DNA from 3 places in the Ideonella flava genome. Region 2 is predicted to be linked to each of the others. Evidence: predicted binding sites of a transcription regulator. Region 2 holds the regulator's gene; each other region holds the start of a gene.
The links. The regulator FNR, encoded in region 2, switches genes on or off when oxygen is low (the NO sensors DNR and NnrR bind a similar motif). The targets are predictions, from matches to a motif close to TTGATNNNNATCAA.
Positions count from the first base shown of each region.

Region 1: a site for FNR is predicted at 4,176-4,189, ahead of ACS5PM_RS00730 (DUF2189 domain-containing protein). Genes of this name have one in related genera too.
Region 3: a site for FNR is predicted at 1,780-1,793, ahead of ACS5PM_RS12325 (hemerythrin domain-containing protein). Genes of this name have one in related genera too.

Region 1 is NZ_JBPZHD010000001.1:154,898-161,866, forward strand. Features, by position in the region: gene ACS5PM_RS00705 (pirin family protein) at 1-684, shown strand, start outside; gene ACS5PM_RS00710 (DUF599 domain-containing protein) at 719-1,423, shown strand; gene ACS5PM_RS00715 (substrate-binding periplasmic protein) at 1,413-2,222, opposite strand; gene ACS5PM_RS00720 (alpha/beta fold hydrolase) at 2,436-3,389, opposite strand; gene ACS5PM_RS00725 (sulfurtransferase) at 3,386-4,135, opposite strand; gene ACS5PM_RS00730 (DUF2189 domain-containing protein) at 4,247-5,014, shown strand; gene ACS5PM_RS00735 (2OG-Fe(II) oxygenase) at 5,016-5,861, opposite strand; gene ACS5PM_RS00740 (NADPH-dependent F420 reductase) at 6,159-6,800, opposite strand; gene ACS5PM_RS00745 (LysR family transcriptional regulator) at 6,932-6,969, shown strand, end outside.
Region 2 is NZ_JBPZHD010000015.1:72,337-79,305, forward strand. Features, by position in the region: gene ACS5PM_RS28180 (SDR family oxidoreductase) at 1-217, opposite strand, end outside; gene ACS5PM_RS28185 (hypothetical protein) at 294-776, shown strand; gene icd (NADP-dependent isocitrate dehydrogenase) at 851-2,104, opposite strand; gene ACS5PM_RS28195 (sulfite exporter TauE/SafE family protein) at 2,214-2,945, opposite strand; gene hemN (oxygen-independent coproporphyrinogen III oxidase) at 2,947-4,386, opposite strand; gene fnr (fumarate/nitrate reduction transcriptional regulator Fnr) at 4,486-5,244, shown strand; gene ACS5PM_RS28210 (hypothetical protein) at 5,588-5,836, opposite strand; gene ACS5PM_RS28215 (nitrogen fixation protein FixH) at 5,850-6,104, opposite strand; gene ccoG (cytochrome c oxidase accessory protein CcoG) at 6,137-6,969, opposite strand, start outside.
Region 3 is NZ_JBPZHD010000005.1:167,405-174,373, reverse strand. Features, by position in the region: gene ACS5PM_RS12335 (Lrp/AsnC family transcriptional regulator) at 1-91, shown strand, start outside; gene ACS5PM_RS12330 (LacI family DNA-binding transcriptional regulator) at 93-1,142, opposite strand; gene ACS5PM_RS12325 (hemerythrin domain-containing protein) at 1,205-1,723, opposite strand; gene aceA (isocitrate lyase) at 2,053-3,351, shown strand; gene ACS5PM_RS12315 (hypothetical protein) at 3,476-3,769, opposite strand; gene ACS5PM_RS12310 (ammonium transporter) at 3,810-5,117, opposite strand; gene gbd (4-hydroxybutyrate dehydrogenase) at 5,246-6,394, opposite strand; gene ACS5PM_RS12300 (alpha/beta hydrolase) at 6,456-6,969, shown strand, end outside.

The sequences.
Region 1 (6,969 bases), on a different contig from region 2:
CGCGGCGTCGCCGACCACGGCTGGCTCAAGAGCTTTCACACCTTCTCCTTCGCCGACTACTACGACCCCGCCCACATGGGCGTGGGCAACCTGCGCGTCATCAACGACGACCGCATCGCCCCGGGCACCGGCTTCGGAACCCATGCGCACCGCGACATGGAGATCGTGAGCTACGTGCTCGAAGGCGAGCTGGCGCACCGCGACAGCATGGGCAATGGCACCGCCATCCGCCCGGGCGAAGTGCAGCGCATGACCGCCGGCACGGGCGTGCGCCACAGCGAGTTCAACCATGCCCAGGGCCAGACCACCCACTTCCTGCAGATCTGGCTGCTGCCGGCACGCGCCGGCCTGCAGCCGGGCTACGAGCAGAAGGAATTCGGGCCGGCCGACAAGCAGGGCCGGCTGCGCCTGGTCGCCGCCCCGGACGGCCGCGAAGGCTCGGTCACGCTGCATGCCGATGCCTCTATCCGCGCCGGCCTCTTCGACGGCGACGAGTCGGCCGAGCTCGCGCTCGATCCGAAGCGCCTGGCCTACGTGCACGTCGCCGAGGGCGAAGTCACGCTCAATGGCGAGCATCGGCTGCGTGCAGGGGACGGGGTGACGCTGGATGGCGAGACGCGGCTGGCGCTGGGCGCAGGGCGCGGCGCCAACGTGCTGGTGTTCGATCTGGCGCGATCGAGCTGATCGACAGCGTCGTCATGGGCGCTACATTGCCTGGATGAGTCTCACCCTCGACGCCCTCGGCCTGCTGCCTGCCATCGACTGGCTGGCCGTCGTCATGCTGTTCGCCGCCTGGGTTGGCTATGCCCGCTTCGCCGGCCGGCTGGCCGGCCGCCGGCCCTCGATCCTGGCGGCCACCAACCGGGTGCGCCGCCAGTGGATGTGGCGCACGACCACGCGCGAGAACCGCGTCGTCGATGGCATGGTGGCGCAGAACCTGTCGACCAGCCCTTCGTTCTTCGCCTCCACCACCATCCTGATCATCGGCGGCCTGCTGGCGGTGCTCGGGACGACCGACAAGGCCACGGAATTCGTTCGCGAGATCCCTTTCGCCGCCCGCACCTCCGTGCTCGTGTTCGATGTCAAGGTCGCCGTGCTGACGGCGATCTTCGTCTACGCCTTCTTCCGCTTCACCTGGAGCATGCGGCAGTACAGCTTCGGCGTGCTGCTGGTGGCCGCGGCGCCGACCCACGATCATCCGTGGACCGACGAGGAAAGGGACGCGTTCGCGGAGAGAGCCGGCCGCATCATGGGCCTGGCCGCCGAGACCTTCAACGACGGCCTGCGCGCCTACTACATGGCCTTTGCGCTGATCGCGTGGTTCTTCTCGCCCTGGGCCTGCCTGGCGGCCACCGCCTTCGTCGTCTTCGTGCTGTACCAGCGCGAGTTCCGCTCCGAAGTGCTCGCCGCCCTCATCGGCTGAGGTCGTCGCGCGGGATCAGCTCGGCCACTTCGTCCTCCGGCACGTGGCGGCGTGCAATGCGCGCCATCGTGCCGTCGCGCACCACCTCCCCCACCAGGCGCCGCCACGCCGCGATCTCCGCCTCGCTGAAACGGGCCCGCGACAGCACCAGCCCTTCGGGCACGACGGAGCCTCGCGGCGCCCAGTCCAGCGCCACCAGTTGCGGCTTGCGCGGATGCTGTGCCGCGTAGCCCCGGATCACCACGGCGTGGGCGATCACCGCGTCCACGCTGCCCTCGGCCAGCAGGCGCAGCAGGGCCGCGTCCTCGGTGGCCTCCACCACCCGGCCCTGCGCCCTCGCCTCGTCGAGCGCCGCGTCGTAGTCCGGCGTGTGGCGATAGCCTCGGACGGCGCCCCAGCGCAGCTTCGGGTTGGCCATGAACTCGGCGAGGCCGCCCGGCACCGGCGGATGCGAGGCCAGCATCCAGACGGTGTGCCTGAGCTGGATGTAAGGCGCGAAGGCGTAGAGCTTCTCGCGCTCCGGCGTGGCGATGCCCGATGTCGTCATGTCGAGCCGGCCGCCTTCGAGCTCCCACCAGATGCGGGCCCGGGTCATCGTCGTGCCTTCGAAACGGCAGCCGCTGCGGCGCTTGAGCTCGCGCATCAGGTCCACATCGATGCCGGTGCCGTCGAAGCCCTCGCCCCGCTCGCCGCCGGCGGCGCGATAGAGCGCACCGAACTCGTAGAACGCCACGGTGATGGGGCGATCGGGGCAGACCAGCGCAGGCGCTGGCGCAGGGCCGCGGGCTGCGGCAGGCATGGGCGCAAGCGCTGCCAGAGCTGCCGCGATCAGCGCGCCAGGAATGGCGCGCCCACGGCTGCTCCAGCACCTCCGCCCACTCTTTGGTCGGCGATCCCTCCGGTGCATGACCTGCATGCTGCCTTTCCCCGGGCAGGCTCGCAAGCGGGCAGACGCTAGAAGCCGTCCCGGCGCTGCTCCGTCTATCGATCCCTGCGGCGGCGCACGGCCGACTCAGCGAAGGCCGAGGAACTCCTTCAGCGACTCCACGGTCCGCTGCGGGTCCTCCTCCTGTGGCACGTGGCCGAGCTCGGGGAAGACGACGAGGCGGCTGCCGGCGATGTCGCGCCGGAACCGCTCCGCCACCGGAGGCGGGATGAGGCGGTCCCGCCCGCCCCAGAGGATCAGCGTCGGCAGCTTCAGCTGCGACAGGCGGCCCACCTCCTGCCCCGCGTCCAGCTGCTGCATGCGCTCGCGCAGCGCGTGGCGATTGCCCTCGCGCAGCGTCAGCTCGAAGTAGCGGTCGACGAGGGCCGGCGTGACCCTGGCCGGGTCGCCGTAGACGCTGCGCACGCTCTGGTCGACCAGCCCGCGCAGCAGGAACCACTCGCTCAAGGCACTGACGACCGGGGTCCGCGCCAGCCGGAACGCAACGGGCCACTCGATCGGCTGGACGTCGTAGCCTGAAGCATCCACGAGCACCAGTCGTGCGACCCGGCCCGGTGCCAGCGAAGCCACCCGCCAGGCCACCTCGCCACCCAGCGAATTGCCGGCCAGCACCACCCGGGCCAGGCCCAGCTGGTCCAGCAGGTCGATGACGAAGCGCGCCAGCGTGTCGCCGTGGTAGTCATCGGTCGGGTAGGAGCCGCCGAAGGGCCCCGTCAGCCCGAAGCCCGGCAGGTCGAAGCTGATGACCCGGCGCTGGCCCCGCAGCGCCGCGGCCCAGCCTTCCCAGGTGTGCAGGCTGGCGGAAGTGCCATGGATCAGCACGATGGGCTGCGGATCGTCGCGCGGGCCCTCGTCGCGCAGGTGCACCATCTGGCCCTTGATCTCGATGAAGTCCGACGGCGGTGGCGCCCAGCGCGCCACCAGCGTCTCGACCGGCCTGTCCGGCGCGCGAGCCACCGGCACGGCCAGCGCCGTCAGCATCAGCAGGATGCCGAAGGCGCGCCAGAGCAGCAACTTCATGCGCTCGCCACCGCGGGCTGCAGCGCGGGGTCGAGCTCCTGACGCTCGTCGAAGACGAAGCAGCGGCCACGCCAATGCGGCGCGCCATCGGTCTGTTCGAAGTAGCGCAGGATCCCGCCTTCGAGCTGATAGGCGCGCTCCACGCCGAGGTCCTGCATGACCAGCGCCGCCTTCTCGCAGCGGATGCCACCGGTGCAGTAGCTGACGACCGTCTTGCCGGCCAGCTCGGCGCGGCGCTCGGCCAGCGCCGCCGGGAAATCCGAGAAGCGATCGAGCCGCCAGTCGAGCGCGCCTTGGAAGGCGCCGGCGTCGACCTCGAAACCGTTGCGGGTGTCGAGCATCACCACCGGCCTCCCCTCGTCGTCGCGGCCGGCTTGCAGCCAGCGCGCCAGGGTCTTCGGGGCGACGGCCGGTGCACGAGCGGCTGACGGGCGCACCGCCGGCATGTTCATGCGGATGATCTCGCGCTTGACCTTCACCTTCAGCCGCTTGAACGGCAAGCCTTCGCTCCAGCTTTCCTTGGCATCCAGGCCGGCAAACGGCGTGTCCTCGCGCAAGGCAGCCAGCCAGCCGCGCAGAGCTTCCGGCTGGCCGGCCAGGAACAGGTTGATGCCCTCCTCGGCCAACAGCACCGTGCCCTTGAGGCCGACGGCGGCGGCGTGCTCGTACAGGCGCCGGCGCCGGGCCTCGAGGTCGTCGAGCGGGACGAAGCGGTAGGCGGAGACGTTCAGCACGCTGGCAGGCATGGGCGAATTCTAGGAGCCCGCCCAGGCCGCCCGCCGCGCCTTGATCTGGCTCAAGCCCGGCCCGGGACCGGCCCGATGGACGGGTGCCGATCGGCTGCCTAACCTGCCCGGATGGATGTAGACACCACGCCCGCGGGCACCCTCACCCCACCGCTGCGCACGCTGTCCTTCGCCGATCCGCTGCGCTGGCTCGCGCTCGGCTGGCGGGACTTCCGCCGCGCGCCCGGCGTCGGCCTGTTCTACGGGGCCTGCTTCATGGCGATGGGATGGGCGCTGCTGGCGGTGTTCGAGCGTGCGCCGGCCTACACGCTGGCCTTGTCGGCCGGCTTCCTGCTGATGGGGCCCTTCCTGTGCCTCGGGCTGTACCACGCCAGCCGGGCGCTGGAGCGGGGCGAGCAGCCGAGCCTCGCGGCCTCGCTGCACGCCTGGCAGACGCGAACCGGGACGCTGGCGATCTTCGGCTTCGTGCTGCTGGTGCTGGAGATGCTCTGGGGCCGTGCCTCGCTGGTGGTGTTCGCGCTCAGCTTCGACGGCATGCCGGACTTCCGCGGCTCGCTGCTCGCCCTGCTGGACCCGGAGAACATCGGCTTCATCGTCGCCTACCTGGCCGTGGGCGGGGTGTTCGCCGGCCTGATCTTCGCCGTCAGCGTGGTCTCGATCCCCATGATCCTGGACCGGCCCACCGACGCCATCACCGCAGGACTCACCAGCCTGCGCCTCGCCCTCGGCCAGCCCGGCGTGATGCTGTTCTGGGGAGCGCTGCTGACCGTGCTGGTGGTGCTGGCGATGCTGCCGGGATTCGCCGGCCTGCTGGTCGTCGGCCCGGTGGCCGGGCATGCCAGCTGGCATGCCTACCGCGCAGCCGTGGAAGAAAGCTAGTTCAGACGAACTCGCCCTCGCGCAGCCACTTGGTGGCGACCCACTTCTCGCCCTCCAGCACCGGGGCGCCGCCGTGCAGCGTCTTGGTGCTGGCGTGGGGAGCGTTGTAGCTGAAGAACACCGCGTTGCCCTTGATCGGCGCGACCTCCAGGCCGACATCGGGGAAGGTGGTGGCGCCGCCGCGCACAGGCGAGTTCAGGTACATCACCAGAGTGCCCAACCGCTGGCCGCCGCGCGCAAGGATAGTCGGCGTGCCGGGGTGGACGGGGTCGAAGTAGTCATGGTGCGGCTTGTACTCGGCCCCGGGCCGGTAGCGCAGCACCTGCAGGCCCTCGCCGTTCTTCACCGGCCAGCGCAGAAGCTGGGCGATGCGGTGCTCGATGCGTTGGCACAGCGCGTTCTCGGCACGGGCGAAGAACATGCCGTCGCTGGTGCGGGCGGTGTTGACTTCGCTGCCGCCGGTCTCGTTGACCACCGTTTCCGAGCGGGTCAGCCGGCCGCGGGCCAGCTCGACCATCTCGTCGCACTCGGCGTGCGTCAGCAGCCCGCCGAAGACGATGACCCGCGGCAGTTGCATGCTCATCAGCACCTTCACCTCGTGGCCATCGGCCAGCAGGCAGGTGGAGCCGTCTTCCACGGCGGGCTCGGGCAGCTCCAGGCTGGGGATCGGCCGGCCCTTGGCCTTCAGGTGCTCGGTGAGCGTGGACTCCATGGCCTCGATCGCCACGTCTTCGGGCCAGCCGCTCTTCTTCATCGCGGCCAGCACGTCCTCGGGGGGGAAACCGGCCTCGGCCTGGGCCACGATCCAGGCGCGCAACTCTGGGGTGATGGCAGTCGTCGTCGTCATGCCGACATTGTCGCGCAGGGTTCGGGGCGCCAGCCCCGAACCCTGCGGGTGCACGTGGGCTCCCCGGGCCCCCTCCGCGAGGGGGCTCCAGGCAGTCCGACTGCACCACCCAGCCCTCCGTGAGGAGGGCTCCGGCCAGACGGACGAAAGGCATGGAGCGCTCGTCATTCACGCGAGTGCCTCCCTCTCGGAGGGAGGCTGGTGGGAGCCCATTGCCTGCTGGAGCCCCCGCTCGGAAGGGGCCGGGGGAGCCCATGTACGGCCGCCTGAAGTTCGAGCGGCCAGGCCGCTCGGACTTCAGGCGGTGAGCAGCTTGAAAGCGTGCACCCAGTCGTTGCGCAGGAAGCCGGGGATGCACCACAGCATGCACAACGGCTCGATGGCCCGCGCGGCCACCGCGCCGCCCATGTCGGCCGAGTCCCAGCCCACCTGCTCCAGCAGGCCCGCCACCGCTTGCTTGGCCTCGGCGTCTTCGCCGGCGATGAACATCGTCGGGCGCCCGCCGGGCAGCTTGGGATCGATCATCAGCGCCGCGCCGACGGAGTTGAAGGCCTTGACGAAGCGCACCGCCGGGTGGGCTCGCTGCAGGCGCTCCATCAGTGAATCGTCGAGCGTGGTGAAGAAACGCAGCACGCCCTGGTCCGGCGGTGCGTCGGCGATCGGGTTGGTGGCGTCGATGAGCACCTTGCCCGCCAGCTGGCGGCTCACCTCGCCGTGGAGCGCCGCTTCGGCGGCGGTGCCCTTGACCGCCAGCAGGGCCAACTCGGCGAAGGCCGCCGTATCAGGGCCGGTGCCAATCTTCACACCGGCATGCTGCGCGGCGAACTCGGCCAGTTTCGCCGGCTCCCGCGTGCCCAGCATGACCTCGTGGCCGTGGCGAGCGAAGCCGGCCGCCAGCGTCTGCGCCACCGTGCCCGAGCCGAGGATTCCGATCTTCATGGTGTCCGTCCTTTCCGTCCTTGCGGCCCGCCCATCGGGCCTGCGATGGAGGTGACTGTAGGCAGTGGACTGCACAACCGGAAGTCACCAGCACTTGATGGATTCATGAGCGAGAGTTGAGAATTCAGACCATGAAGCAACTTCAGGGATTGCTGGCCTTCGTCGAGGC
Region 2 (6,969 bases):
GGAAGATGCCGACCGCATTGATCACCACGTCGATGCCGGCGAGCGCTGGAAGCCAGGCGCTGGCCGGCGGCACGGTGGACAGGTCCATCGAGAGGCCATCCTGCCCGGCGCCGGCGGTACTGCGGCCGACCCGAACCACCTCATGGCCGGCCGATTCCAGCTTGTCGGCCACGTGTCGTCCGATGAAGCCGGTCGCGCCGGTGAGCAGGATGCGCACGTTCGAACCCCTCCCTTTGCACAGCGGTACGCGGCTTGCCGCAAGTCGGGCAAGTCATATGCCCTTGATCGCTGCCATGACCGCATTCCGTGAAGCACTGTATGACCGCCTGGCCGCCAGCTTGTCGACGGGCACCGCCGCCGGCCTGCTCTCGATGGCCGCGCTCGCCCTGCGCGGGCGGGCCGAGACCGGCAGCGCGGCGGCGCCGTTCAACGCCATCAGCCACTGGCTGTACGGCTCGCGCGCGCTGCGCCTCGACACGGCGGACACCCGCCACACCGCCTTCGGCACCCTGGTGCACCTGGCCAGCTCGGTGTTCTGGGGTGCCATCTATGACCAACTGGTCTGCCGGCGCAAACCGCCGCCGCCCCCAGCCGGGCTGGTGGCGGGCGCAGTGGGCGTCGCCGGACTGGCAGCGGTGACCGACTTCGTGCTGGTGCCCGAGCGCCTGACGCCGGGCTTCGAGCACCGACTGTCCCAGCGCAGTCTCGTGTTGACCTACACGCTTTTCGCCGCGGGTCTCGCGCTCGGCGCCATGGCAGCGCAGCGCCGCCGATGAACGAAAAGGCCCCGGCATCCTCACGGACGACGGGGCCGGACCGGTCAGCGGCCAAGCACGGCCACCAGCCTGTCTTACATGTTGTCGATCATGACCTGGCCGAAGCCCGAGCACGACACCTGCGTCGCGCCATCCATCAGGCGGGCGAAGTCGTAGGTGACCTTCTTGCTCAGGATGGACTTCTCCATCGAGCTGATGATCAGGTCGGCGGCTTCCTTCCAGCCCATGTGGCGCAGCATCATCTCGGCCGAGAGGATCTCGGAGCCGGGGTTGACGTAGTCCTTGCCGGCGTACTTCGGCGCGGTGCCGTGGGTGGCCTCGAAGCAGGCCACCGAGTCGGACAGGTTGGCGCCCGGGGCGATCCCGATGCCGCCCACCTGCGCGGCGAGCGCGTCGGAGATGTAGTCGCCGTTGAGGTTCAGCGTGGCGATCACCGAGTACTCGGCCGGACGCAGCAGGATTTGCTGCAGGAAGGCGTCGGCGATCGAATCCTTGACGACGATGTCCTTGCCCGTCTTCGGGTTCTTGAACTTGCACCACGGGCCGCCGTCGATCAGCTGGGCGCCGAACTCGCGTTGGGCCAGGGCGTAGCCCCAGTCACGGAAGCCACCTTCGGTGAACTTCATGATGTTGCCCTTGTGCACCAGGGTGACATTGGGCTTGTCGTTGTCGATCGCGTACTGGATGGCCTTGCGCACCAGGCGCTCGGTGCCCTCGCGCGAGACGGGCTTGACGCCGATGCCCGAGGTGTCGGGGAAACGGATCTTCTTGACGCCCATTTCCTCGATCAGGAACTTGATGACCTTCTTGGCCTTGTCGCTCTCGGCTTCCCACTCGACGCCGGCGTAGATGTCTTCCGAGTTCTCGCGGAAGATCACCATGTCGATCTTCTGCGGCTCCTTCACCGGCGAAGGCACGCCGGCGAAGTACTGCACCGGGCGCAGGCAGACGTACAGGTCGAGCTCCTGGCGCAGGGCCACGTTCAGCGAGCGGATGCCGCCGCCCACCGGGGTGGTCAGCGGGCCCTTGATCGAGACCACGTAGTCGCGCAACGCGGCCAACGACTCTTCCGGCAGCCAGACGTCCGGGCCGTAGACCTTGGTCGACTTCTCGCCGGCGTAGATCTCCATCCAGTGGATCTGCCTCTGGCCGCCGTAGGCCTTGGCCACCGCGGCGTCCACCACCTTGATCATCACGGGCGTGATGTCGAAGCCGGTGCCGTCCCCCTCGATGTACGGAATGATCGGGTTGTTAGGGACATTGAGCGAGAAGTCCGCGTTCACGGTGATCTTCTGTCCGCCCTCGGGCACCTTGATGTGCTGGTACATGTCGCTTGGCTCCGCGCTGCGTGCTGTGGGTTGTGAAAAGGGATTTCGGAACCCGAAATTCTAGTTCAGCCCGGCTGTCACCCGGCTGACCACCCCTGCCCCAAAGGGCCTACGACAGGCAAAAGGCGATCGCCTGCCGGATCAGGTCATGACCGAGCGCCCAGATGGAGGCCGCTGCCAGCAGTGAGCCGGCCAGGCGAATGGCGAAGCCATTCACTCGGGCGGACAAGGTGCCGGCAGACGGCTGCCCGGCCTCCTGAGCTCCCGCACTTCCTGCCAGGCGGCCCCATAGCCAGGGCGCCAGGCCCAATGCCGGCGCCGTGGCCATGGCGAACACTCCCATCGCGGCCGCGCCGCCCCACGCCGAATCGGCCAGCGCCGCCACCACCAGTGCCGATTGCAGCAGGCCGCAAGGCCAGGCCACCCAGGCCAGGCCCAGCGCGCCGGCCTTGGCCGGCCCTTGCATCCGCTGCCAGCCGTTCGCGTCGGGGACCTTCCGTTGCGCGCCCCGCCCTGCCCGCTCCAGCCACTCGGGTTGACGTCCGCGCACGAGCAGCCAGAGCCCGAGCGCGAGCGCCCCCACGTGAAGCAGCGTCCAGACGGGCCGCAGGGCGGGACTCCAGCTGCTCCATTGCGCCAGCGCCCCCACGCTGGCGGAAGCCACCGCGCCAGCAGTCGCATAGGCCAGGAGCCGGCCCAGATGGAAGGCAGACCAGGCATCGCGCGGCGCCCCCGCGCAACCCCTCATGGCCGCCGCGGCAGGTGCACCGCACATGGCCACGCAGTGCACCGAGCCCGCCAGGCCCAGCAGCAACGCAGTGAACAGCAGCGCGAGGTTCACGTCAGATGATGCGAGAGAAGCGTTCCCGAACCTTATCGGCCCGCAGGTGCTTGTCGAACGCCATGGCGATCGCGCGCACGAAGAACCAGCCGGAGGGAGTCACCTGAACCGCGCCCGGCTCCAGCGTGACGAGACCCTGGGCCTCGAAGGGCTCGAGCTCGGCCAGCTCGGTGCGGAAGTACTCCTTCACGTCCACCAGGTAGGCCAGCTCGACGGATTCGAACTCCAGCCGCCCCTGGCACATCAGGGCCATGATGACCGCGCGACGCAGCAGGTCGTCGCGAGTCAGGGCCAGGCCTCGAACGACCGGGAACTGCCCTTGCGCGATCGCGTCGTAGTACTCCGGCAGCGTCTTGGCGTTCTGGCTGTAGGTGGCGCCCATCCGGCCGATGGCCGAAACGCCCAGCCCGATCAGGTCGCAATCGGGCTGGGTGCTGTAGCCCTGGAAGTTGCGGTGCAGGCGCCCCTGTCGCTTCGCGGCCGCCAGCGAATCGCCGTGCAGGGCGAAGTGATCCATGCCGATGTAGGCATAGCCATGGCCCATGAAGCTGGCGATGGCGCCCGAGAGCATCGCCACCCGGTCCTGGGGCGGCGGCAGATCGGCGGCATCGATGCGCCGCTGCGGCTTGAAGCGCTGAGGCAGGTGCGCGTAGGCATACAGCGCGATGCGGTCCGGCCGCAATTCGCCCACCTGGGCGGTGGTGCGCGCGAACGAGGCCGGCGTCTGCTTCGGCAGGCCGTAGATGAGGTCGACGTTGATGGACTCGAAGCCCAGCGAGCGGGCGTCGCGCATGAGGTCTCGCACCATCTCGAAGGACTGCACGCGGTGGACCGCCTTCTGCACCTCGGGATCGAAATCCTGCACGCCGAAGCTCAGGCGGTTGAAGCCCATCGTCCGCAGGGCACCGAGGCGCTCGGCGCTCACGGTCCGCGGATCCACTTCGATCGACACCTCGGCACCCGGGGCAATGCGGAAGGCCTGGCCCAGCACCTGCATCAGGTCGGCGAGTTCGGCATCCGTGAGGAAGGTGGGCGAGCCACCGCCGAAATGCAGCTGGGACACGGCTTGCGGCGCGCCGAGGGCTGCCGCGTGCATGGCGATTTCCGCCTTCAGGGCCCGCAGGTACTCCGCGGCGCGATCGTGGTGCCGGGTGATGACCTTGTTGCAGGCGCAGTAGTAGCAGACCGATTCGCAGAACGGAATGTGCACGTACACGGACAGCGGCGTCTTGCCGCCGACCCGAGCTCCCTCGGCCCGCTGGCGCAAGGCTCCCTGGTATTCCGCCGGCCCGAAGGCTTCGACGAAGCGGTCGGCCGTGGGATAGGACGTGTAGCGCGGCCCCGGTACGTCGAAACGGCGCAGCAGGTCCACCGGCAGGAACTGCGATGCGCTCGCGGCCTCGGGGGGAGCGGTGGATGCTTCGGCAGGCTGGATGGTCATGGAGCGATGGTGCCTCGCCACCCCGCGGGTCGACCTTGACATGCCTCAAGCCGGAGGCCGCCTGTCGGGCCAAGAATGGACAAGCTCTTGAGGAGGATCATGTCGCCTACGCCCTCGACCCCGACGCCCGTCACGACACGCGTCAAGCCCCAGGCCTTCAAGGTCGCCTGTTCCAGCTGCAACCTGCGTGAGCTGTGCCTGCCGGTCGGGCTGAGCCATGACGATCTCGAACGCATGGACACCCTGGTGGCCACGCGGCGCAGCGTCCCGAGAGGCGACACGCTGTTCCGTTGCGGCGACGAGTTCCAGTCGTTGTACGCCGTGCGCACCGGCTTCTTCAAGACCTGCGTGTCGTCGGAGGACGGTCGCGACCAGGTCACCGGCTTCCAGATGGCCGGCGAACTGCTCGGCCTCGACGGCATCAGCAGCGATCGCCATTCCTGCGATGCCGTGGCGCTGGAGGATTCGCAGGTCTGCGTGATCCCCTTCGGCCAACTCGAGGAACTGTCCCGCGAGTTCACGGATCTGCAGCGCCAGTTCAACAAGATCATGAGCCGCGAGATCGTCCGCGACCACGGCGTGATGCTGCTGCTCGGCAGCATGCGCGCGGAGGAGCGGCTGGCGGCCTTCCTCCTCAACCTGACCCAGCGCCTGCAGGCCCGTGGCTTCTCGCCCTCGGCGCTGATCCTGCGGATGACGCGGGAGGAGATCGGCAGCTACCTCGGGCTCAAGCTCGAGACTGTGAGCCGCACCTTCTCCAAGTTCCAGGACGACGGTCTGCTCGAAGTCAGGCAGCGTCAGATCCAGATCCTGAACCAGGCCGGCCTCTCAAAGCTTGTCAACGGTGCGGCCTGTTAGGGCCCCCACGGCCCCTGCCGGGGGCTGCCCCCCAAAGGGGCTCGCGCAGCGGACCGGCAGAGCCGTGGATTGTTGACCCCCGCGCCCCCTGCCGGGGGCTACCCCCCAAGGGGGCTCGTGCAGCGGACCGGCAGAGCCGTGGATTGTTGACCCCCACGCCCCCTGCCGGGGGCTGCCCCCCAAGGGGGCTCGCGCAGCGGACCGGCAGAGCCGTGGATTGTTGACCCCCACGCCCCCTGCCGGGGGCTGCCCCCCAAGGGGGCTCGCGCAGCGGACCGGCAGAGCCGGATCCGCGCACGCCCTGGTAGGGGAGCGGCGCTGCGCGCGCTCCGTCAAATGCGTGTCAGCGGGTGTCGGGGTGGACGAGGAATTGGGTGATCGAGGACGCGAGGGAGATCACCATCCAGAACATCAGGAAGGTCACCGAGTAGACGGTCGTCGGCTGCCACTCGATGGGAGCGGCGCCGAACCACTGCAGGTGCTCCGGATCGACCACGGCAAAGACCAATGTCTCCAGTACGCCCGCCATGAGAAAGGCCGGCCACAGGATGCACAGGGTGCGGGTCGGGCGGTCGGTCGGTGGCGAGGTCATGGCGCAGCGCTGCTCAGGGCTTGGGCGTGGCCGCGTGGTTGCGGGCCTGCAGCGCCGGGGTCATCGACTCGGGCGTCGACGAACGCTCGCTGATGCCGCCCCGCTCTTCGGGGCCGAGGACCGGATCCGCGCCACGGGCCGCTATGAAGGCTGTGGCGAGGCTGGCGATGACGACGGCCAGCGGCCCGCCGATCACCAGCCAGACCATCGGATAGCGCCACCAGGCGACCGGTTCGCCGTGGTGTTGAAGTGGAGGAGAAGTCGACATATGAAACCTCGGTGAACGAACCCCGTGCAGCGTCAGCGCGGCACGATGAAGGTGGATTTCTCGTTGACCAGAACCGCCGCGCCGTCATCGGCGAGCCGCTCGACATGGAATTCGATAGGATGCGCGCCCGCCCCGGCTTGCAGAGCGGATTCGGGCGGCACCTGCACCTGCAGCGTCACCCAACGCGCTTCCGCGGGCTGGATGGCCAGGCCGGGGTCGCTCGCCAGCGCGATGCCCTGCATTCCAGTGACGCTCAAGTGGTAGCGCTGAGGCTGCTCGGTGGCGTTCATGATCTGCAGCCGGTAGACGTTCTCGATCCGGCCTTCGTCGGCGAGCCGGGCCAGGGAGGAACGGTCGCGCACCACATCCACCCGGAACGGCTTGCGCACCGCCAGGCTGGCCACGAACGCCCCGCAGATCAGGAACAGGATCGTGGTGTAGACGAGCACCCGCGGCCGGGCCACGCGACGCAGGATGTCGCGCCATCCGAGGTGTTCCGACAGGCTGTTCTGCGTCGCGTAGCGGATCAGGCCGCGCGGATACGACATCCTGTCCATGATGCCGTCGCACACGTCTATGCAGGCGGCGCACCCTATGCATTCGTACTGCAGGCCCTTGCGGATGTCGATGCCCGTCGGGCAGACCTGGACGCACAGCGTGCAGTCGATGCAGGAGCCCAAGCCGAGTTGCTTCGGGTCGGCCTTCTTCGAGCGCGAGCCGCGCGGCTCGCCGCGCTCGGTGTCGTAGCTGATGATCAGCGTGTCGTGGTCGAACATCGCGCTCTGGAAGCGCGCGTATGGGCACATGTACTTGCAGACCTGCTCGCGCATGTAGCCCGCGTTGCCGTACGTCGCGAAGCCGTAGA
Region 3 (6,969 bases), on a different contig from region 2:
GCGCCTGCCGGGGGTGGAGCGATCGAACTCGATGTTGGTGTTGCGAACGGTGAAGAAGACGACCGCCTTGCCGGTGGGCGGCGACAACTGATTCAGATCGCCGCAGTCGACTCGCGCACCACCAGCCGAGGCGGCGGCAGGAGTACGGTGGGCGAGCGGCCGGCCAGCAGTTCCAGCATGGCGGCGGCCGCGAGCCTGCCGAGGTCATAGATGGGCTGGCGCACGCTCGTCAACGGCGGCACGGTGTAGGCCGAGCTGGGCAGGTCATCGAATCCGATCAGCGACACGTCCTGCGGAATGCGCAGCCCCCGCCGGTACAGGGCGAGTGCGGCGCCCACGCCCATCTGGTCGTTGGAGGCGAAGATGGCCGTGAAGCCCGGGCCGGTCTCGAGCAGCCGCTCGACACTGTGCAGGCCCGACTCCTCCAGGTAGTTTCCGTCCAGCACGAGGGCCTCATCGACCGGAACCCCGGCGGCCGAAAGGGCAGCCCGGAAGCCGCGCTCGCGAGCCTGGGCGTCGGGGTGCAACGGATCGCCCCGAATGAAGACGATGCGCCTGTGGCCCAGCTGCAGCAGGTGTTCGGCCGCCATGCGCGCACCGGCTTCGTCGTCGAAGTCGAGCGAGAACAAATCCGGAGCGACGAGGCGGCGCCCGGTGATCACCACGGGCAGACTGGCGGCGACCGCTTCCAGGGCGCTGTCGCTCATCCGGCCGGTCAGGACGATGAGTCCGTCGACCCGGCGCGAGCGCAGCACGTCGACGCATTGCTTCTCGGCCATCGCGTCCCACTGCCCGCTGGCGAACAGGGGCATATAGCCGGCGGGCTGGAGCGTGTCCTCGATCCCCCGCAGGGCACCTCCGTAGAAGGGCGAGTCGATCGCCTGGGTGACCACCCCCACGCTCAACGTGCGTCCGCCCGCGAGGCCGCGTGCGACGGGGTTGGGCACGAAGCCGAGCTGGGCGATCGCATCGGACACGGCTTTGTGCTTGTCGGGGCTGACGACGGCGGTGCCGTTCAGGATGCGCGATACGGTGCTGGGCGACACGCCCGCCCGCTCGGCCACCTGCTGCAGGGTGACGACGCCAGTCTGGCTGGCGGCGGCGGCACGCGGACTACGCCGCGTGGCGGGTGGGGAACTCATCGCGGCAGTTTATGTTCGCGGGGGTGATGCGGGATGAGGGAAAGCGGCAGGCCGGGTGGATGTCACGCCCGTCGGTGGCCGCCCTCCGACAGGAAACCCAGCCGGCGCGCTTCGGGATACACCACGCTCTCTTCCAGCGCGATGTGCTCGCGGTAGAGCGTGCAGTAGACCTCCGCGGCAGCGGCCAGGGCCGGGATGTCGACACCGCCTATGCCATAGGCTACGGCATCGAGTTGCGGACCCAGTTCCAGCCAGTCCTGCTCGAGCCAGCCATGGTCCTGTTGCAGGCGGCGCACGTGTTGGACCAGATCGGCATCTGAGCTGGCCAGCAGGGCCGGGAAGACGGCGCGCTCTTCCTCTGCGTGATGGGCCCGGCCGGTTTCGTCAAGGAAGCGGGTGAGCGAATGCGCGATCGCTCGCAACTCGGGCGTTGCACCCTGTTCAGCGATGTCACGCAACAGGCGGGTCAGCTGGTCCAGAGCCAGCAGCAGATCGCGGTGCGTCGCTGACAGCACCTCGGGCAACGGCAGGGGCGGAGTTGGCGCCCTGGCGGGGCGAGCGGCGACGGGAACGAGTTGCATGACGAACCTCCTTGGATGGCTTCGGCGCATTCTTCGGGGTGCCCGGCACGGCCGGATTGAGGCCCGTCAACCTGGGACCTTCGGGTCGATGCTTTTTGCATCCCGGAATTTTCAATTCGCATTGTGAAATCGGTGCATGCTGCATTGCAGCACTGTTTTTCATCATGAAACCCAGGAATCCGCATTGCGAAACTTATGACGCAAGTCATTGATTTTGCTGGTGCAAAATTTGTGTCTTATATAAGACATAAGTCTTCCATCGGCGCTGCCGTCGTCGTACGCTTGAGCCCAGCAAGTTCCAACTTTTCCTGCCTCTGAAGGAGATCGACATGACCCGACTGACCCGCGAACAACAAATCGCCGCCCTCGAAAAGGACTGGGCCGAGAACCCGCGCTGGAAAGGCATCAAGCGTGGCTACACCGCCGCCGACGTCGTCCGCCTTCGCGGTTCGCTGCAGATCGAGCACACCATCGCCAAGCGCGGCGCCGAGAAGCTGTGGAACTCGATCAACACCGAGCCGTTCGTCAATGCGCTGGGTGCCCTGACCGGCAATCAGGCGATGCAGCAGGTCAAGGCCGGCCTGAAGGCGATCTACCTCTCGGGCTGGCAGGTGGCCGGTGACGCCAACTCCAACGGCGAGATGTACCCCGACCAATCGCTGTACTCGGTGGACTCGGTGCCCAAGGTCGTCAAGAAGATCAACAACACCTTCCAGCGCGCCGACCAGATCCAGTGGAGCGAAGGCAAGGACGACATCGATTTCTTCGCGCCCATCGTGGCCGATGCGGAAGCCGGTTTCGGTGGCGTTCTGAACGCCTTCGAGCTGATGAAGGCCATGATCGAGGCGGGTGCCGCAGGCGTGCACTTCGAGGATCAATTGGCGGCGGTCAAGAAGTGCGGCCACATGGGCGGCAAGGTGCTGGTGCCCACGCGGGAAGCGGTGAGCAAGCTGGTGGCCGCTCGCCTGGCGGCCGACGTGATGGGCGTGCCGACCATCCTCGTGGCCCGTACCGACGCTGAAGCCGCCGACCTGGTGACCAGCGACGTGGACGAGACCGACCAGCCCTTCTGCACCGGCGAGCGCACCGTCGAGGGCTTCTATCGCACCAAGCCGGGCCTGGAGCAGGCGGTGTCGCGCGGCCTGGCTTATGCGCCTTACGTCGACCTGGTGTGGTGCGAGACCGGCAAGCCGGACCTGGCCTACGCCAAGGCCTTCGCCGAAGCCATCCACGCCAAGTTCCCGGGCAAGCTGCTGGCCTACAACTGCTCGCCCAGCTTCAACTGGAAGAAGAACCTCGACGACGCGACCATCGCCAAGTTCCAGCGCGAGCTCGGCGCCATGGGCTACAAGTTCCAGTTCATCACGCTGGCCGGCTTCCATGCCCTGAACTACTCGATGTTCGACCTGGCCTACGGCTACGCCCGCAACAACATGAGCGCCTTCGTGGAACTGCAGGAGCGCGAGTTCGCTGCCGCCGAGCGTGGCTTCACCGCGGTGAAGCACCAGCGTGAAGTGGGCACGGGTTACTTCGACGCGGTCACGACCACGATCGAGAAGGAATCTTCCACGGCGGCGCTGAAGGGCTCCACGGAAGACGAGCAATTCTTCGACCAGAAGCACGGCTGACAGGACAGCAGCCATGCTCCGCGAGGGAGCGTGTGAGGGACAAGCCCGGCATCCGCCGGGCTTTTTTTGTTTGTCCGGGCCTCTCGCCGGGGCTATTCGACTGCGACCCCGCCGGGTGCCGGGCTCAGCGCAAGCGGCCGATGTATTTCGCCGCCGGCGGCGGCTTGGGCGCTGCGCTGGGCACGGTGCTGCCGGGCAGGGCCACGCTGGATGGAGGGGCGCCGAACAGCGCGCGTTGCAAGCGATTCGCCCAATCGTGCAATTCGGGCCGATCCTGCTCGGCCAACGCCACGCGAATGATCTCGCGCGCGTACTCGGGGCTGCGGATCAACCACTCGACATCCGTTACGCGGCCCATCGCTCGGCGCATGACCACATGAAGGTGCGCTGCGATGGCCAACTTCTCGCTATCCAGCATGGTTCACTCCTTGGACTTGAACGCGGAAAACCTGGCCTGCTCACTCGACCCGCTCGCCGTGCTGGCTCAGGTCCAGCCCGGTCTGCTCTTGCTTGTCATCGATGCGCAGGCCGACCAGGCGGCCGATCAGCCAGAGCAGCAGCGCGGTTGCCGCGGCGCTGTAGAGCAAGGTCGCGCCGGCGGCCATGAGCTGTGCCTCGAGAGAGCCGCGCACGCCGCCGATGAGCGGGTCGGCGAGCCAGCCGGTCATCAGCGCACCGATCAGGCCGCCGACGCCGTGCACGCCGAACACGTCGAGGGAGTCGTCGGCGCCGATCAGGCGCTTCAGTCCGGTGGCACCCCAGTAGCAGCCCAGCCCGCTGGCCACGCCGATGCCCACCGCCGCCATCGGGCCGACGAAACCCGAGGCCGGCGTGATCGCCACCAACCCGCCGACGGCGCCGCTGCACAGCCCCAGCAAGGTGGGCGTGCGGCGCACCAGCCATTCAGCGGCCATCCAAGACAGGGCGGCTGCCGCGGCAGCGAGCTGGGTCACCAGCATCGCCATGCCGGCCCGGCCATCCGCCGCTGCCGCCGAGCCGCCGTTGAAACCCATCCAGCCGACCCACAGCAAGGCGCTGCCCATCATCGTGTAACCCAGGTTCGCCGGCATCAACGCCACCTTGCCGTAACCCTGGCGCGGGCCCAGCATGAAGGCGGCCACCAAGCCGGCTGCGCCCGCGTTGATGTGCACGACGGTGCCGCCGGCGAAGTCCAGCACGCCCCGGGTCGCCAGCCAGCCATCGGCGGCCCACACCCAGTGCGCCACCGGCGCATACACGAGCAACGACCAGCCGCCGATGAACAAGAGCAGGGCGGCAAAGCGCATGCGCTCGGCAAAGGAGCCCACGATCAGCGCCGGCGTGATGACGGCGAAGCTGAGCTGGAACATCGCAAACACAGATTCGGGCACCGTTGGCGCGAGCGGGTGCACCGATACCAGACCCTGCGCCTTGAACAGCCGCACTGTGGCCAGCCCCAGGCTGTCGGTACCACCGAGCCAGGGGCTGCCCGGCATGAAGGCCAGGCTGTAGCCAGCGGCGAACCACAGCAGGCTGACCAGCGCGGTGACGGCCATCACCTGGGCCAGGGTGCCGAGGATGTTCTTCTTGCGCACCATGCCGGCGTAGAACAGCGCCAGCCCGGGGATGGTCATCAGCAGCACCAGCGTGGTTGCACTGATCATCCAGGCCGTGTCGCCAGCACTGAGCTGCGCCATGGGCACCACAGCGGAGCCCGAGGGCAGCTGAGCCCAGGAAGAACTACCCGGCAGCAGGCACGCCACCGCCCCGCATGCGCGCATGCGCATCCCCACGACCCCTCTTTTCATTGCTTGAGCCCAACTTGCTTTGTGCCATGGCTTAGCAAGTTCCAGGCCGGTCCCGCCGGTGCGCTGATCAGCGCGCGGGCGAGCTCCTGGTTACCAACGCGGCGCGCTCACATCGACTGCCGCAGCATCCCGAGGTAGTCGTCCGCGCTGGCCAGGCGGGGGTTGGTCTTGTGGCAGTGGTCGAGCAGGGCGTGCTCGATGATGTGATCGAACATCGACTCGTCGACGCCCATTGCACGCAGGCCGGCTGGCAGGCCCAGCCGGGCGTTCATCGCCCGGATGGCCTCACCAATCGCGCGGCCTTCGGCATCGCACGCGCCCAGGCCCATCGCGTGCGCCATGCGTTGCAGTCGGCTCTCGCGTTGGATGGTTTCGGCACCGGCATTGAAGGCCACGACCGCCGGCAGGAAGACGGCGTTGAGCGTGCCGTGGTGCAGGCGCGGATTGAGGCCGCCGAGGCTGTGGCTGAGTGAATGCACGCAGCCGAGGCCTTTCTGGAAGGCCAGGGCGCCTTGCATGCTCGCGCTCATCATGTTCCAGCGCGCTTCGCGATCCGCGCCGTCGCGCGTGGCGCGCTCGATGTGTGCCCAGCCGCGCGCCAGGCCGTCCAGGGCGATGCCGTCGGCCGGTGGGTTCACGGCATGCGCCATGAAGGTCTCCATGCAGTGGGCGATGGCGTCCATGCCGGTGGCTGCCGTCAGCAGCGGCGGAAGGCCCAGCGTCAGCTCGGGGTCGAGCAGGGCCGCCTTGGGCAGCAGGTTCCAGCTGTGGAAGCCGAGCTTGCGGCCGTCGTCGACGATGAGGATGGCGCCGCGCGCCACTTCGCTGCCGGTGCCGGCGGTGGTGGGCACGGCGAGCAGCGGCGCGACGGCCTCGCTGATCTTCGGGCTGCCGCCCAGGATGGTGGCGTAGTCGATCAAGGGACCGGAGTGGGTCGCGGCGATCGCGACGCCCTTGGCCAGGTCGATGCTCGATCCACCGCCCACCGCGATGAGGCCGTCGCAACGGTGCTGCGCATACACGGCAGTGGCCGCGCGCACGGCAGCCTCCGTCGGGTTGGGGGGCGTGGCATCAAACACGGCGTGCGTCAGGCCTTGCAGCGCGTCCTCGGCCTTGGCCAGCACGCCGGCGGCGCGCACGCCCGGGTCGGTGACGATCAATGGGCGCCGGATGCCCGCACGTTCGCACTCCTGAGGCAGCAGGCGTACGGCGCCGAAGTCGATCTCGATCTGCGTGAGGTACTGGATGCGGGCCATGTCTGGGCAATCCGGTTCGCTTCGATGGAGCCAGTATGCTCAAGCGCTGGTTCCCGCGCCAATGAGGCCCACCCTGAGTCACCGCCCCCCCACCTGCCTGCTCACGCCCGCCATGTCGGGCACGCTGGAGCGCATCCAGCGACTCAAACGGACGCCTTTCCACCAGATGAGCCCGGCCGACGCGCGGGCGGCCTATCAAGGAGGGGCCGAAGTGCTGGAGCCGCCGCGCGCGCCGCTGGCGCGGGTCGAGAATCTTTCGATCCCTGCGGCCGACGGGTCGCCACTGCCGGCCCGCCTGTATGCCCCCAGCCAGGAGCGGATGCCGGTGCTGCTGTACCTGCATGGCGGCGGCTTCGTCATCGGCAACCTGGAGACGCACGACAGCCTGTGCCGCCAGTTGGCCAGGCGCAGCGGAGCGGCCGTGCTGGCGCTGGATTACCGCCTCGCTCCCGAGCACCGTTTCCCGACCGCGGTGGACGACGCCTTTGCCGCGCTGCGCTGGCTGGCCGGCGAAGGCGCCTCGTCGCTGAAGCTGGACGGCTCGCGCCTGGCGGTCGGCGGCGACAGCGCCGGCG